DNA from 4 places in the Cellvibrio sp. QJXJ genome. Region 1 is predicted to be linked to each of the others. Evidence: predicted binding sites of a transcription regulator. Region 1 holds the regulator's gene; each other region holds the start of a gene.
What was found. The regulator FNR, encoded in region 1, switches genes on or off when oxygen is low (the NO sensors DNR and NnrR bind a similar motif). The targets are predictions, from matches to a motif close to TTGATNNNNATCAA.
Positions count from the first base shown of each region.

Region 2: the regulator FNR is predicted to act here: its motif matches at 1,907-1,920, upstream of hemN (oxygen-independent coproporphyrinogen III oxidase).
Region 3: the regulator FNR is predicted to act here: its motif matches at 2,096-2,109, upstream of NNX04_RS19345 (periplasmic nitrate reductase, NapE protein).
Region 4: the regulator FNR is predicted to act here: its motif matches at 1,544-1,557, upstream of NNX04_RS20020 (FG-GAP repeat protein).

Region 1 covers NZ_CP101662.1:377,513-380,652, reverse strand. Annotated here, with positions in the region: gene NNX04_RS01710 (GGDEF domain-containing protein) at 1-57, shown strand, start outside; gene NNX04_RS01705 (cold-shock protein) at 178-384, opposite strand; gene fnr (fumarate/nitrate reduction transcriptional regulator Fnr) at 777-1,535, shown strand; gene NNX04_RS01695 (DUF4202 domain-containing protein) at 1,574-2,170, shown strand; gene NNX04_RS01690 (SirB2 family protein) at 2,224-2,601, shown strand; gene NNX04_RS01685 (hypothetical protein) at 2,905-3,140, shown strand, end outside.
Region 2 covers NZ_CP101662.1:4,589,925-4,593,064, forward strand. Annotated here, with positions in the region: gene NNX04_RS19895 (ROK family protein) at 1-335, shown strand, start outside; gene hemN (oxygen-independent coproporphyrinogen III oxidase) at 448-1,851, opposite strand; gene NNX04_RS19905 (2OG-Fe(II) oxygenase) at 2,001-2,633, shown strand; gene NNX04_RS19910 (circularly permuted type 2 ATP-grasp protein) at 2,824-3,140, shown strand, end outside.
Region 3 covers NZ_CP101662.1:4,463,477-4,466,616, forward strand. Annotated here, with positions in the region: gene napA (nitrate reductase catalytic subunit NapA) at 1-1,452, opposite strand, end outside; gene NNX04_RS19340 (chaperone NapD) at 1,452-1,763, opposite strand; gene NNX04_RS19345 (periplasmic nitrate reductase, NapE protein) at 1,800-2,012, opposite strand; gene NNX04_RS19350 (tRNA threonylcarbamoyladenosine dehydratase) at 2,187-2,984, opposite strand.
Region 4 covers NZ_CP101662.1:4,625,325-4,628,464, reverse strand. Annotated here, with positions in the region: gene NNX04_RS20025 (di-heme-cytochrome C peroxidase) at 1-1,357, shown strand, start outside; gene NNX04_RS20020 (FG-GAP repeat protein) at 1,611-3,140, shown strand, end outside.

The sequences.
Region 1 (3,140 bases):
CAGGCGCTGTACCGCGCGAAAGAAGCGGGTCGCAACCGCGTTATGGTGGCGAGTTAACCCACATCCACCACACTACTATCCCCATCCAAAATAATCCCATCAAAAACAAAAAAGCCGCCCGGGATTACACCGGGCGGCTTCCTATTACTGGTCGCTCAAATGTGCAGGCGCGACGAATTACAAACCAATGACATTCTCGGCTTGCGGGCCTTTTTGACCGGGTTTTACGTCGAACTCTACACGCTGGCCTTCAGCCAGGGTTTTAAAACCTGAACCGCTGATTGCGCTGTAGTGAACAAATACGTCCTGGCCGGCCTCGCTCGCGATAAAACCAAAACCTTTAGACTCGTTGAACCATTTAACGGTACCAGTGCTTCTAGCCATAATAAACCTCGATGTTTCTTTAAATAAAAATGAATACCCCAAGTGGGATTGTGCTGGCGGATTCAGATCTTACTTATGAAAAACAAAACGAGGTGCTAAGAGATTCACTGCTAGTACAACGATGTGACTTACCATAAATAATGCTGCTAACTGGCCAGCGGAATAAATATATTATCCGGCCCACTGCAAGTAAAGAGGGGGTTTTAACAAAGAATATGGCTTTTTGGTTATAAAGCAGCACGACTCAACAACGTCTCCCGCAGGATTAAATTTATCCAGACATTTGAGCTAAATCAACTATTTACCGCCCCCGTTAAAGCTGCAACAATCACTCATCATACTGTTGGCGCGGAGTTTTCCTGCCATAGTCTTATATTCGAGGTGGTGGACCCATGACAGCTAATCAGAACATTGTAAAAACCCAGGATTCAAGCTGCCCTCACGATAAGCGCGTCAGCTGCGGCAATTGCCGTTTAAATACTATTTGCCTGCCTATCAGCCTGCACATTGAGGATATCGACCGCTTGAACGGTATTATCCAACGCGGTAAACCGCTACAAAAAGGCGATTATCTCTATCGCGCTAATGACCACTTTCACTCGGTGTATGCCATTCGTTCGGGTGCAGTAAAAGCACTGACCCTGAGTGATAACGGTGAAGAACAAGTCACCGGGTTTTATTTGCCCGGCGAGGTAGTCGGCATGGATGGTATTGCCGACAATCGCTACACCAATTCAGTAATCGCATTAGAAACCGCATCGGTGTGCGAAATTCCGTTTAATCGCATGGAAGAATTGAGCTTGCAAATCCCTAATCTGCAACGTCACTTTTTTCAATTGATGAGCCGCGAAATTACCCAGGATCAGCAAATTATTACCCTGCTGAGCAAAAGCAGCGCCGAAGAGCGCATTGCCGCCCTACTGCTGAGTATTTCCAGCCGCAATAGCCGCCGCCAGCTATCGGCCAATGCCTTCCGCTTACCTATGTCGCGCACCGATATTGGCAATTATTTGGGCCTGACCATTGAAACAGTCAGCCGTATTTTTACTCGCTTGCAAAAACAGGAGGTGATTTCTGTGGATAAAAAAGAAGTCCTCATCACTAACATGGAGTTGCTGCGCAATATCGCCAATGGCGATGGCCACTGCTAACCACTGCAAGCACCTGCAATAAACCACGAGCACCTACAATGATCAGCAACCAGCGTTTGCAAGACACCCTCGCCGCATTTGATGCCGCCAACCTGCAAGACCCAAATAGCGAAATAGTAGAAGGCAAAACCGTTGCCAAAGAATGGATTTATGCCCAACGTATGAGTGCACAGCTGTCACGTTTTTGCCCCGATGCATCCGAAGCGTTACAGCTCGCGACACGCAGCCAGCATATTTGTCGCTGGAAGATTCCGCGCTCTGACTACCCAATGGATCGTAGCGGCTATAAAAAGTGGCGTCTGGATTTAGCGCAAATGCACGGCGATATCGCCGGTGAAATTATGGCCGCACAGGGTTACGACGAAAGAATCATCTCTCGCGTAAAAGACTTGCTGCTTAAACGCAGTTTAAAGCGCGATGAAGAAGTACAAACACTGGAAGATGTGATTTGCCTGGTGTTTATTGAATTTTATTTAGAAGACTTTGCCAGCAAACACGATGAAGTAAAACTGATTGATATTATCCGCAAGACCTGGAACAAAATGTCAGCCAAGGGCCATGACGCCGCACTGAAATTACCACTGAGTGACAGCATGCTCGCACTGGTAGGTAAAGCGCTCAGCCCGGACACCTGAGTTTATTACCGACAATTTCAATAATTTTCACATAAACAAAAAAGGAAACCACCGTGTATTTAGCCCTTAAACATTTGCATTTAACTTTTGTTGTACTTTCACTGCTCATTTTTTTAGTGCGTGGTGTTTTGTTATTTATGAATTCATCCATGTTGCATAAAAAACTGCTAAAAATTGCCCCCCACATTATCAACACCATTATGTTGGTCTCGGGTATTGTGCTCGCGGTACATTTGGGCATGAAACCAGGTGAACAGCCATGGTTGATGGCAAAAATTATTGGTTTGGTTGTTTTTATTATTCTGGGTGTAGGTGCCTTTAAAGTTAGCAAACCCCTGGTGCAAAAAATTCTATGGATTGACGCACTCGTAGTATTCGCTTACATCATCAGTGTCGCCATCACCAAAAGCCCGATGGGTTTCTTCGGTTAATGTTTCAATCGCACCAGTGGTTTATCACTACTGGTGCGATCTTGCATGCCCATCATCTGATTTTCCCCACGCCTATTCTGTTTCTCCCGAGCCAACCATCTCTTGACCTTCTGAATTAAGCATCGCCCCTGATAGTGAGGCTAAGGGGTAATTATTTGTATTTTTTGCGGGTTGGCCTAGGCTTAGATCTATAAGTAATTAGTAAGGGCTATTTTATTTACAATACTTGACGTTTCTTAAAAAGTGATTTATATCACGTATCTGCTGTTTAGCTTTCCAATAACTTTAATAATGGCGAACCCTATGAAGAAGATATTTTTGATCATCACCCTTATTTGTTTTTCACCATTCAGCTTCGCTTGCGACGAAACCTGTAAACGCGCCAAGGCCGAAGCGGCAAACAATATTAAGTTTGCCAGCTACCTCAACCAGAAATATTGCAAAACTACCGGGATGGATTTTTTACTGCATGGGCGCAAGAGCTTGGAAACCTATCGCGAAAAACAATTGCCAACGGCGCATCGTGGCGGGGCAAAGAA
Region 2 (3,140 bases), 620 kb from region 1:
AGCGCTGGGGTATTAACGGCAAAGACCTACCCGACGACCACGCTGCCTGGGACTATGAAGCCCATTATTTGGCGACTATGTGCGTGAATTTAACCCAGTGTTTTGCACCGCAAAAAATTATTTTAGGCGGTGGGGTGATGGATAAAAAATTACTTTTTCCGCTGGTGCGCAGTAAGTTTCTGGAATTAATTAACGGCTACGCGCCGGAATCGATTTTAACGCGGATGGATCAATACATACTGCCTACTGGCCTTGATGGTAAAGCGGGGATTGTGGGGGCGATTGATTTGGCGTTAATGGAGTTAGGCACTGCACAAGTGTCGCACTCGCTTTAGTTTTTAGTTCTTGTTTTTTTGCTCGTCTAGCTTGTCGTGGCAGATTCGTCTGCCTTTTGTGCCCGATGCGGTAATCGCACCGGGCTTTTTTATTTTGGCTAGAGAGATATTTCTAAATAATTTTAGAATAGCGAATCTGTGCTGAATCCTGTTTGGCTTTTTGCAGATATTCATCAAACACCATACACACCCGACGAATTAATATACGTCCTTTATTGTGTACGCTAATGCCTTTCGCATCGATATTGAGCAACCCATCTTCTTGCATGGGTTTTAATTGCGCCAGTTCGTTTGCAAAATAATGGGTAGCCTCTATATCAAACACTTGCTGTAATTCGGCAAAGTCCAATTTGCAGTGACAAATGAGGCGATTAATCACAAAGCGGCGCAGCAGGTCTTCATCGTTCAGGGTGAAACCTTTATTGATGGGTAATAAACCCATGTCCATTTTTTGTTGGTAAGCATTTAATTCCTTCGCGTTTTGCACGTAGACATTGTCGATCATGCTGATAGAGGAAACGCCTACCGCCAATAAATCGCAATCGCCGTGGGTGGAGTAGCCTTGAAAATTGCGTTGCAGTTTTCCAGCGTCTTGCGCGCGCGCCAATTCGTCATCCGGTTTGGCGAAATGATCCATGCCTATGTAGCGATAGCCAGCTGCTTCCAGCGTTTGAATCGCGAACTGCAGCATTTCCAGTTTGGCGCTGGCGGAGGGTAAATCCTGCTCGTTAATTAATTGCTGGCTTTTAAACAGATGCGGCATGTGCGCGTAGTTAAATAGCGATAAGCGATCCGGGTTCAGGTCGATCACCTTATTTAAGGTATCGCGCAAACTGTTAATGGTTTGTAGCGGCAAACCGTAAATTAAATCCATGCTGATGGATTTATATTGCTGTGCGCGCAATGCCTGGGTGAGTTCACTCACTTGTCCCACGGTGTTGTAGCGATTAACGGCATTTTGTACGCGCTCATCAAAATCCTGCACACCCATGCTAACGCGATTAAAACCCAGCTCACGCAAATGCCCCATGGTTTTTGTGCTCACGCGGCCGGGGTGAATTTCCACCGAAAATTCTCCGCTATCGTCATCGGCCAAGGTAAATAAGCGGCGCGTGGCGTGCATCAATAGCGACATTTCGTCATCGCTGATAAAAGTCGGTGTGCCGCCCCCCCAGTGTAATTGTTTAACGGTTTTGTCCGTGTTAAATAAATCCGCATAGAGCGCAAGTTCTTGAATCATGCGCTGCAAATAGGGCAGGGCGCGGCTTTTATTGTTAGTCACAATTTTGTTGCAGCCGCAGTAGTAACAGAGGCTATCGCAGAAGGGGATGTGAAAATACAGCGAGAGCGGGCGGCCAGCTTTATTGCTACGGCCGATGGCATTGCGCAGCGACGTTTCGCTGAAGGCTTCTTGGAATTGCGGTGCAGTAGGGTAGGAGGTATAGCGCGGCCCGGCCAGATCGTAACGCTGTAGCAATTGTTTATCCCAATCCAGCGGTTGAATAAAGAGTGACATTGGCAATTTTCCCGATGAGTTTTGCCCATGGTAAAAACTTGTGCTGTGCAGTGACTTGATATGGATCAAGCCTATAATGCGGGCTATCTGAATAATTGCGCCGATTTTTACTGGCGTGCGCGCCTTTTCTTTTTATTGACGATTTACCCATGACCAATTCTCTCGATACTGTTTACGCTACCGACCTCGATTTGCTCTATGACGAGATCGCCGATGCCTTGGCCGGGCCGGGTTATATAGTGTTGCAAAACCCGCTGCCGGACGATTTATGCAACGGCTTATTGTTGAATTTGCAGCGGCAAGACACGGCGTTAAACCCCGCTGGTGTGGGGCGGCAGGGCGATTACCAGCGCAATAACACCATTCGTGGCGACGCAATCCAATGGTTGGAGCCAGGTGTTCCCGCTGTCACTGAATTTTTATGCTGGATGGATAAACTGCGTGAAGCTCTGAACCAGCGTTTGTTTCTCGGTTTGTTTGATTACGAAAGCCACTACGCGGTTTATGAGCCAGGCGCGTTTTACCAAAAGCACCGCGATGCATTTCGCGGTAAACCCGGACGCAAGTTGTCCAGCGTGCTGTATTTGAATCCTGAGTGGGATAAAACCCAGGGCGGTGAATTGGTGCTCTATGGTGAGGCGGGTGAGAATGAATTGCTGCGCCTTGCACCAGAATATGGCAGGCTGGTGTTGTTCTTGAGTGAAGATTTTCCGCATGAAGTGCTGCCGGCCACCGCCCGGCGCCAGAGTATTGCGGGTTGGTTTCGGATTAAACCCCTGTGAAGCCCGCTTGACCCAAATTGCGTATGCGTTGGCAGCTTTATTGCAACGGTTGGATGTAGCCTGCTGAAATTCTCCGGGGACGGGAGAAACGGACATCAGGGAGGAGACTTCGGCGGGCGCTATAACAATGCTAAAAGCGCATACTCTAGAGAGCGAGGCCGCGATGTTAAAGGAAGTCACTATGAGTGAAATGAAAATAGATTGGCAGAATTATCACTCTGGCCATTTCTATGATGAACTGATTCGCGCGCCCGGCCAAGCCCGTCCGGAAACCCGTCACCTCGCCCAGTATCTCGCCTCGCTCAGTGGTGCAGAATTACAAGAGCGAAAGTTGTCGGCCGAACTCGCTATTAAAACCATGGGCATTTCATTTACCGTTTACAGCGATGCAGGCAACATCGACCGCGAATGGCCCTTTGATATTATTCCGCGCATTATTCCGCAACGTGAATGGCAAAAAACCGAACGCGGATTAATCCAGCGTTTAACTGCACTTAATTTATTTAT
Region 3 (3,140 bases), 740 kb from region 1:
GGAGACTTGGGTCCAATAAAAACGAATCACGCCATCTTTTAATTTGCGGCTTTGATGCACTGCCGAGAAGCCTACTTTTTCGGGGATGGTGCCTTCGGGCAGCTTCCAGATTTTTTCGGTAATCGCGCGATGTTTGGGGTCAGTGACTAACAAATCCGCGGGTAAGCGATGGGAAAAAGTACCCACTTCCCGCGCCGAGCCGCAGGCCGATGGCTGACCGGTAAGCGAGAAAGGGCTGTTGCCCGGTTCGGCAATTTTGCCGGTGAGCAAATGCAGGTTGTACACCATGTTATTGGCCCATACACCGCGCGTATGCTGATTAAAACCCATGGTCCACAGCGACATGACTTTGATTTTCGGGTCAGCGTAAATCTCTGCCAAACGTAGCAAGTGATCTTTGCCCACACCGGTTTCTTTGGCGGTGTGTTCAAGAGTGTAGGGTTTTACGTAGTCGGCAAAATCGTCAAAAGTAATATCGCTCCAGGTATTGGCTTTGTCGGCACCTTTGGCGCTTTTTTGGCGTTCGTCTTCCGGGCGCAGGCCGTAGCCAATATCGTCTTGCCCTTTGGCAAAACGAGTGTGATTTTTCACAAATTCCTGATTCACCTTGCCGCTTTGAATAATGTGATTGGCGATGTAATTCAGAATAATTAAATCGGTTTGCGGTTTAAAAATCAGCGGCACATCGGCCAATTCAAAACTGCGTGTTTCATAGGGCGATAACACTGCGACTTGCACATGGGGGAAGGACATGCGCCGGTCGGTGATGCGGCTCCACAAAATCGGGTGCATCTCCGCCATGTTGGAACCCCAAAGCACAAAAGCATCGGCGGCTTCAAAATCGTCGTAGCAGCCCATGGGTTCGTCCATGCCAAAGGTGCGCATAAAACCGGCCACGGCGGACGCCATACAGTGGCGTGCATTCGGGTCAAGGTTGTTGGTGCGCAAGCCAGCTTTCATCAATTTGCTCGCGGCATAGGCTTCCCAAATAGTCCATTGGCCGGAGCCAAACATGGCCACACTTTCGGGGCCGTGATCGCGCAGGGCGGTTTTGGCTTTGTCGGCCATAATCGCAAAGGCTTGTGCCCAAGTGATGGGCGTGAACTCGCCATTTTTATCGTACTCGCCGTTCGTCATGCGCAGCATGGGCTGTTGCAAACGGTCGCTGCCGTACATGATTTTGGAAAGGAAATAACCCTTCGCACAATTCAAGCCGCGGTTCACTTCGGCTTTTACATCACCGTGGGTGGCGACCACGTGGTTGTCTTTGGTGGCCACCATCACTCCGCAGCCAGTGCCGCAAAAACGGCAAGGCGCTTTGTTCCATTTAAGGTTGGTGAGTTCGCGGTTGGTAATTAAATTACTCGCGCTGGCGGGCAGCGGTAAACCAATCGCGGCGGCGGCAACCGCAGCGGCGTTGGCTTTAGCAAATAAGCGGCGGGTGATGTTCATCAAAGCTGGTCCTCGGCGGCTAATTCATCCAGGTCAATTTGTTCGTGATACACCAATGCGGCGTTGAGCACACCGGCTTGCGCACGCAGTTCATCGAGTAAGTGCAAAATTTGCTGCTCGTTATTGCTCTCAGTCACCAGCACTAATTTGCCTTGTTCATTTTCGGCGTGAATTTCCATTTGTTGCATGTCAGTTAACCAGACTTTAAGCGACGCCATTTTTTCGGGGCGCACGTGGGCAATAAAACTGGCGATATGCAAGTGTGTGGGCGGTGCGTTGAGCACCTCGGTGGCAATTAGCGAACTCTGCATAACCACTCCTGTGTGATTTTTAGCGGCAATACAACATCAACCCGCACCCGGTGGCCCGGCGATAAGTTGATAAAACCAAATAGAAAACCCCATCGCACTGACAAGTGCCACGGTCAATATAGGGAAGAGGAAAACGATGATAAAAATGAATAAGCGCCATTCGCGTTTTTTTTGTTTTTGTTGTTGATTGCGTTGGGCGTCTTCGGCGCTACTTTCTGCGCGCTCTTCAGCGATGGGCAGGTCCTGCATTGGCTTTCTCCAAGGGTTATTACTAACTCCGAGCTTCAGCCTAGTTGTATTTGAGCAGAGTGCAACAAAATGGCGCGTACTACTTGATGTAAATCAACTTTTGGAGGGTTTTAAAAACTAAATGAAATTAAACGTTGTTTTTAAGCAGTTTCTTTTTTTAATTTTTTTGTTTTTTTAAAGCACCTTAGTTAAATAACGCTCAATCGCACGATTCGCAGCCGCCAGTCCAAAACTGGCGGTGACCATCATGCTGGAGCCAAAACCGCCAGCACAATCCAGCTTCACGCCGTCGGCCAGCGCTTGTTTATCCATACACACCGAGCCGTCGGGTTTGGGGTAAATCATCTGTTCGGTGGAATACACTGCATCCACGCGAAATTTGCGATTTTTATCGCGCGCAAAATTGTGGTGGCGATACAACTGCGTGCGTACTTTGCCGAGCATGGGGTCGCTAATACTGCGGCCCAAATCATCCACCGTGACCGCTTGCGGGCTGCGTTTGCCGCCCGAGGAACCAATGGTAATCAGGCGCACTTTAATCGCCAAACAATAAGCCACCAGCCGCGCTTTTAAATGCGCGGCATCAATCGCATCAATCACCACATGGTGGTGTTTGCCAATCAGCGCTTTCATGTTGTGATCGTCGATAAAATCTTCCACCGAATGAATAATTAATTCGGGGTTGATATCGCGCAGGCGCTCGCTAATCACCTGATTTTTGGATTGCCCGATGGTGGATTGCAGCGCGTGGGATTGGCGGTTGGTATTGGTGATACACACCTCGTCCATCTCGATCAGTGTCAGTTCGCCCACACCGGAGCGCGCGAGGGCTTCCGCCACCCAGGTACCCACACCACCCAAACCGATCACTGCAAAATGCGCGTTCGTCAGTGCGGGCAGGGCGGCTTGGCCGTAAAGTCGGCCCAGGCCGCCAAAACGCTGCAGGTATTCGGGGGTGAGAGGTCTGTTCATAAATAACTCTGGGGCAAATGTATCCAGTGGCGGCGCGCAGGTTGCGAGGCGGCTTTTTAACGGAGATGACCGGCGAATACAAGCACTGCCCGTGAAATCCGCTGCCCTCTGCTACACTCATTTACACCTAGCCCGGCATGAGAACAATCATAATAA
Region 4 (3,140 bases), 580 kb from region 1:
TGCGAAAAACGTATTAAAAGCACGATATCCCGCCGATCAAGAAGCCTTTCGTGTGGAGCTGAGCGAGGTCGCCGCGCAAATCGCCCATTACAACCAGATCAATGAGCCGCGCCACGGCAATCAAAGCGTCGCTTATGGTTACGGGCGCCTCGATGCCTTTGGGCGCATTTACAACCGTATTCTCGCCCACCTCACCCCCAAAGAACCCAACTTCAATCCCGCCAGTGCACCAGTGAGCTACCCCTATTTATGGGATACCCCACAGCACGACTTTGTGCAGTGGAACGGTGTGGGCGATAACGAATTAGCAGGGCCATTGGGTCGCAATACGGGTGAAGCACTCGGTGTCTTTGCACAGTTTGATCTGGATAAAAAGCCAGGTGATCTGGGCTACCGCTCCTCAGTAGTAGTGCGCAACCTGACACGTATGGAGCGTCACCTTGAAAGTCTGTGGTCGCCCAGCTGGCAACAATTGGCCGAGCAAAATGTATTGCCTGCCATTAACCAGCATTTGGCCGAGCAAGGCAGGGAGATATTTATTGAATACCAGTGCCACACCTGTCATGAAGCCATTGACCGCACCGACCCCAAACGACGTGTGATATCTCAATTTGCCAGCCTGCAAACCATCGGTACTGATCCATACATGGCGATGAATGCACTCAACTACACCGGCAAAAGCGGTTATTTTGAGCGCGATAGAATCAAACCACTCGACCCTCGCTCGCCGCGTTTTAGCGCCAATACACCGGTCTTACCTGCCCTGAGTGCAGCAGTTGAGGGAGTTTTGCTGGAGCCGGATCACGATAAAACGTTTATCCGCCGCTGGGCGGAGAAACTCTATGACTTGGTGACTTCCATCGGCGATAACCCGATTAAAAAAACCGAGCGGCATCTGGACTTTGAAATCGTCAACAAAAACAACCCCGCCACACTCGCTGCTTACAAAGCGCGCCCGCTCAATGGCATTTGGGCTACAGCACCTTATTTACACAACGGCTCAGTGCCCAGCTTGTATGAACTGTTTATGCCCAGCTGCAGTGATGCTGAAATCATCAGTGGCAAAACCTGTCGCCCCAACAAATTTACGATAGGGGTGCGCGAACTGGACCCAGTAAAAGTAGGTATGGTAGGGCGTGACCCGGCGCAATACCCCGACTTGTTTGTGTTTGATACCAGCCTGCCTAGCAACTCCAATAAAGGTCATGAATATGCCGCTGGCGTGACGCCGGTATTTATTCTGGATGCACAGGGGCGCCCATTGAAGGATGCACAAGGCAAACCCAAAATGCGCCAGCTAAACCCTATCAACCATGCACAGCGTTTGGCACTGGTTGAATACCTGAAAACGCTTTAACCTGCCCTCCCGCTACATGGCGCCCGCACACTCACAGGGCGCCATTCACTCGCACAATTGCTAACAACTCACCCCACCCAAGTTCGTTAGATTTAACACCGCATAAAATCACTGAACCAATTGCCTGTTTTCACGGTCTCTATGCGGCTTCTATTTATTAAGCAGCCAAGCCTAAATGCGGGCGATTTGATTGACACCAAGCGCCGCGACACACAGAATCACCGACCAGTTTTAAACCTCAGGAACACGCTGAATGAATATTGATCGTTTATCCCCGCTATTACAGCGCACCACCTTGCTGCTCTCTCTCGCAGCCGGTTCATTTTTGCTCACTGCCTGTGGCGGCGGAAGCGACAACAAATCATCAGCCAGCAGCTCTTCTATTAGCAGCAGCTCATCACTGCGCAGCAGCTTTAGCAGTGCCTCCGTACCCGCCAATGGCTCAGGCATTTGGCCCAGCGTAAAAGTGGAAGCACAAAGCCCCAAAGTACTCACTTTTCAGTGGAGCGCGGTAGAAGGTGCAACCCACTACAAACTTTACAAACAAGACGCTGAAAACGGCGCAGTGCTGTTAGCTGACAACATCACCACCACCAGTGCCAGCGATGAAATTGGCGTACACATTCACGACTGGGTAAATACCCGTTATTGGGTGGATGCCTGTGTTGCGGACGACTGCAGCCAGCGCTCGGACATGACATTTACCGCCACCGAAATGATCAAAGCCATCGGCTATTTCAAAGCCTCCAATACCGGCTCATTTGACTGGTTCGGTTGGAGTATTACCCTCTCAAGCGATGGCATGACCATGGCGATTGGCGCGCCTGCAGAGGACAGTAAAGCGGTTGGTATTAATGGTGATCAAACCAACAACGAAATAGTAAATGCCGGTGCAGTTTATGTGTTTGTGAAAGAGGATGGGCTTTGGGTACAGCAGGCCTACCTCAAAGCGTCCAATACCGAGCAGCCTAATTTAAATGGCCTTCGCGTGCTGCCGAATGATCGTTTTGGTTACCGTGTGGCATTGTCTGACGACGGCAATACCTTGGCAGTATCGGCCTTATTGGAAGACAGCCCATCTTATGGCGTCAACTGTAATCAGGACAATTATGAACAGGTCATCAGCTCTGCCGCTTCCTCAGGCGGTACTGGTAATTTGCTGGCAGCAAGAACTCTTGATGTTGGCGCGGTCTACATCTTTACCCGCAGCGCAGGCACCTGGACACAAGATGCTTATGTAAAACCGATTTTCTCTACACTTCACGCCTTTGCCCAATCAGCGGTTGCGCTACGTTTTGGAGAATCGCTAGCACTTTCCGGTGATGGTAAAACCCTTGCGGTTGGCACGTCTGAGGACTTCATCAGTAGAAGCGGCGTTTTCAACTTTAACGCTTCAAGCAGTATGTCATCACTGGCGTGTTTGGAGTTTTACCCCTCCAGCAGCTCATCTACCAGCAGCACCAGCAGTTCAAGCAGCAGCACTACTTCAAGCAGCTCTTCCGCCGGTAGCAGCTATCGCGGTGGCTCAGCCTCAGGTGCGATCTATACCTTCCGTTTAGGCGAGAATGGCTGGAAGGAAGAGTCCCATGTTAAAGCATCCAATGCGGAACAAAACGACGCCTTTGGTGTGAGCATTGCCCTGTCTACCGATGGCAATACCATGGTGGTTGGCGCAATCAGTGAAGATAGTAATGCAACCGGTGTTAATGGCGATCAATCCAAGAACTCTTGCTATTACTTCAACGAAGGCGCCTATGTGATTGACGCCGAGTGCGAAGAAGCT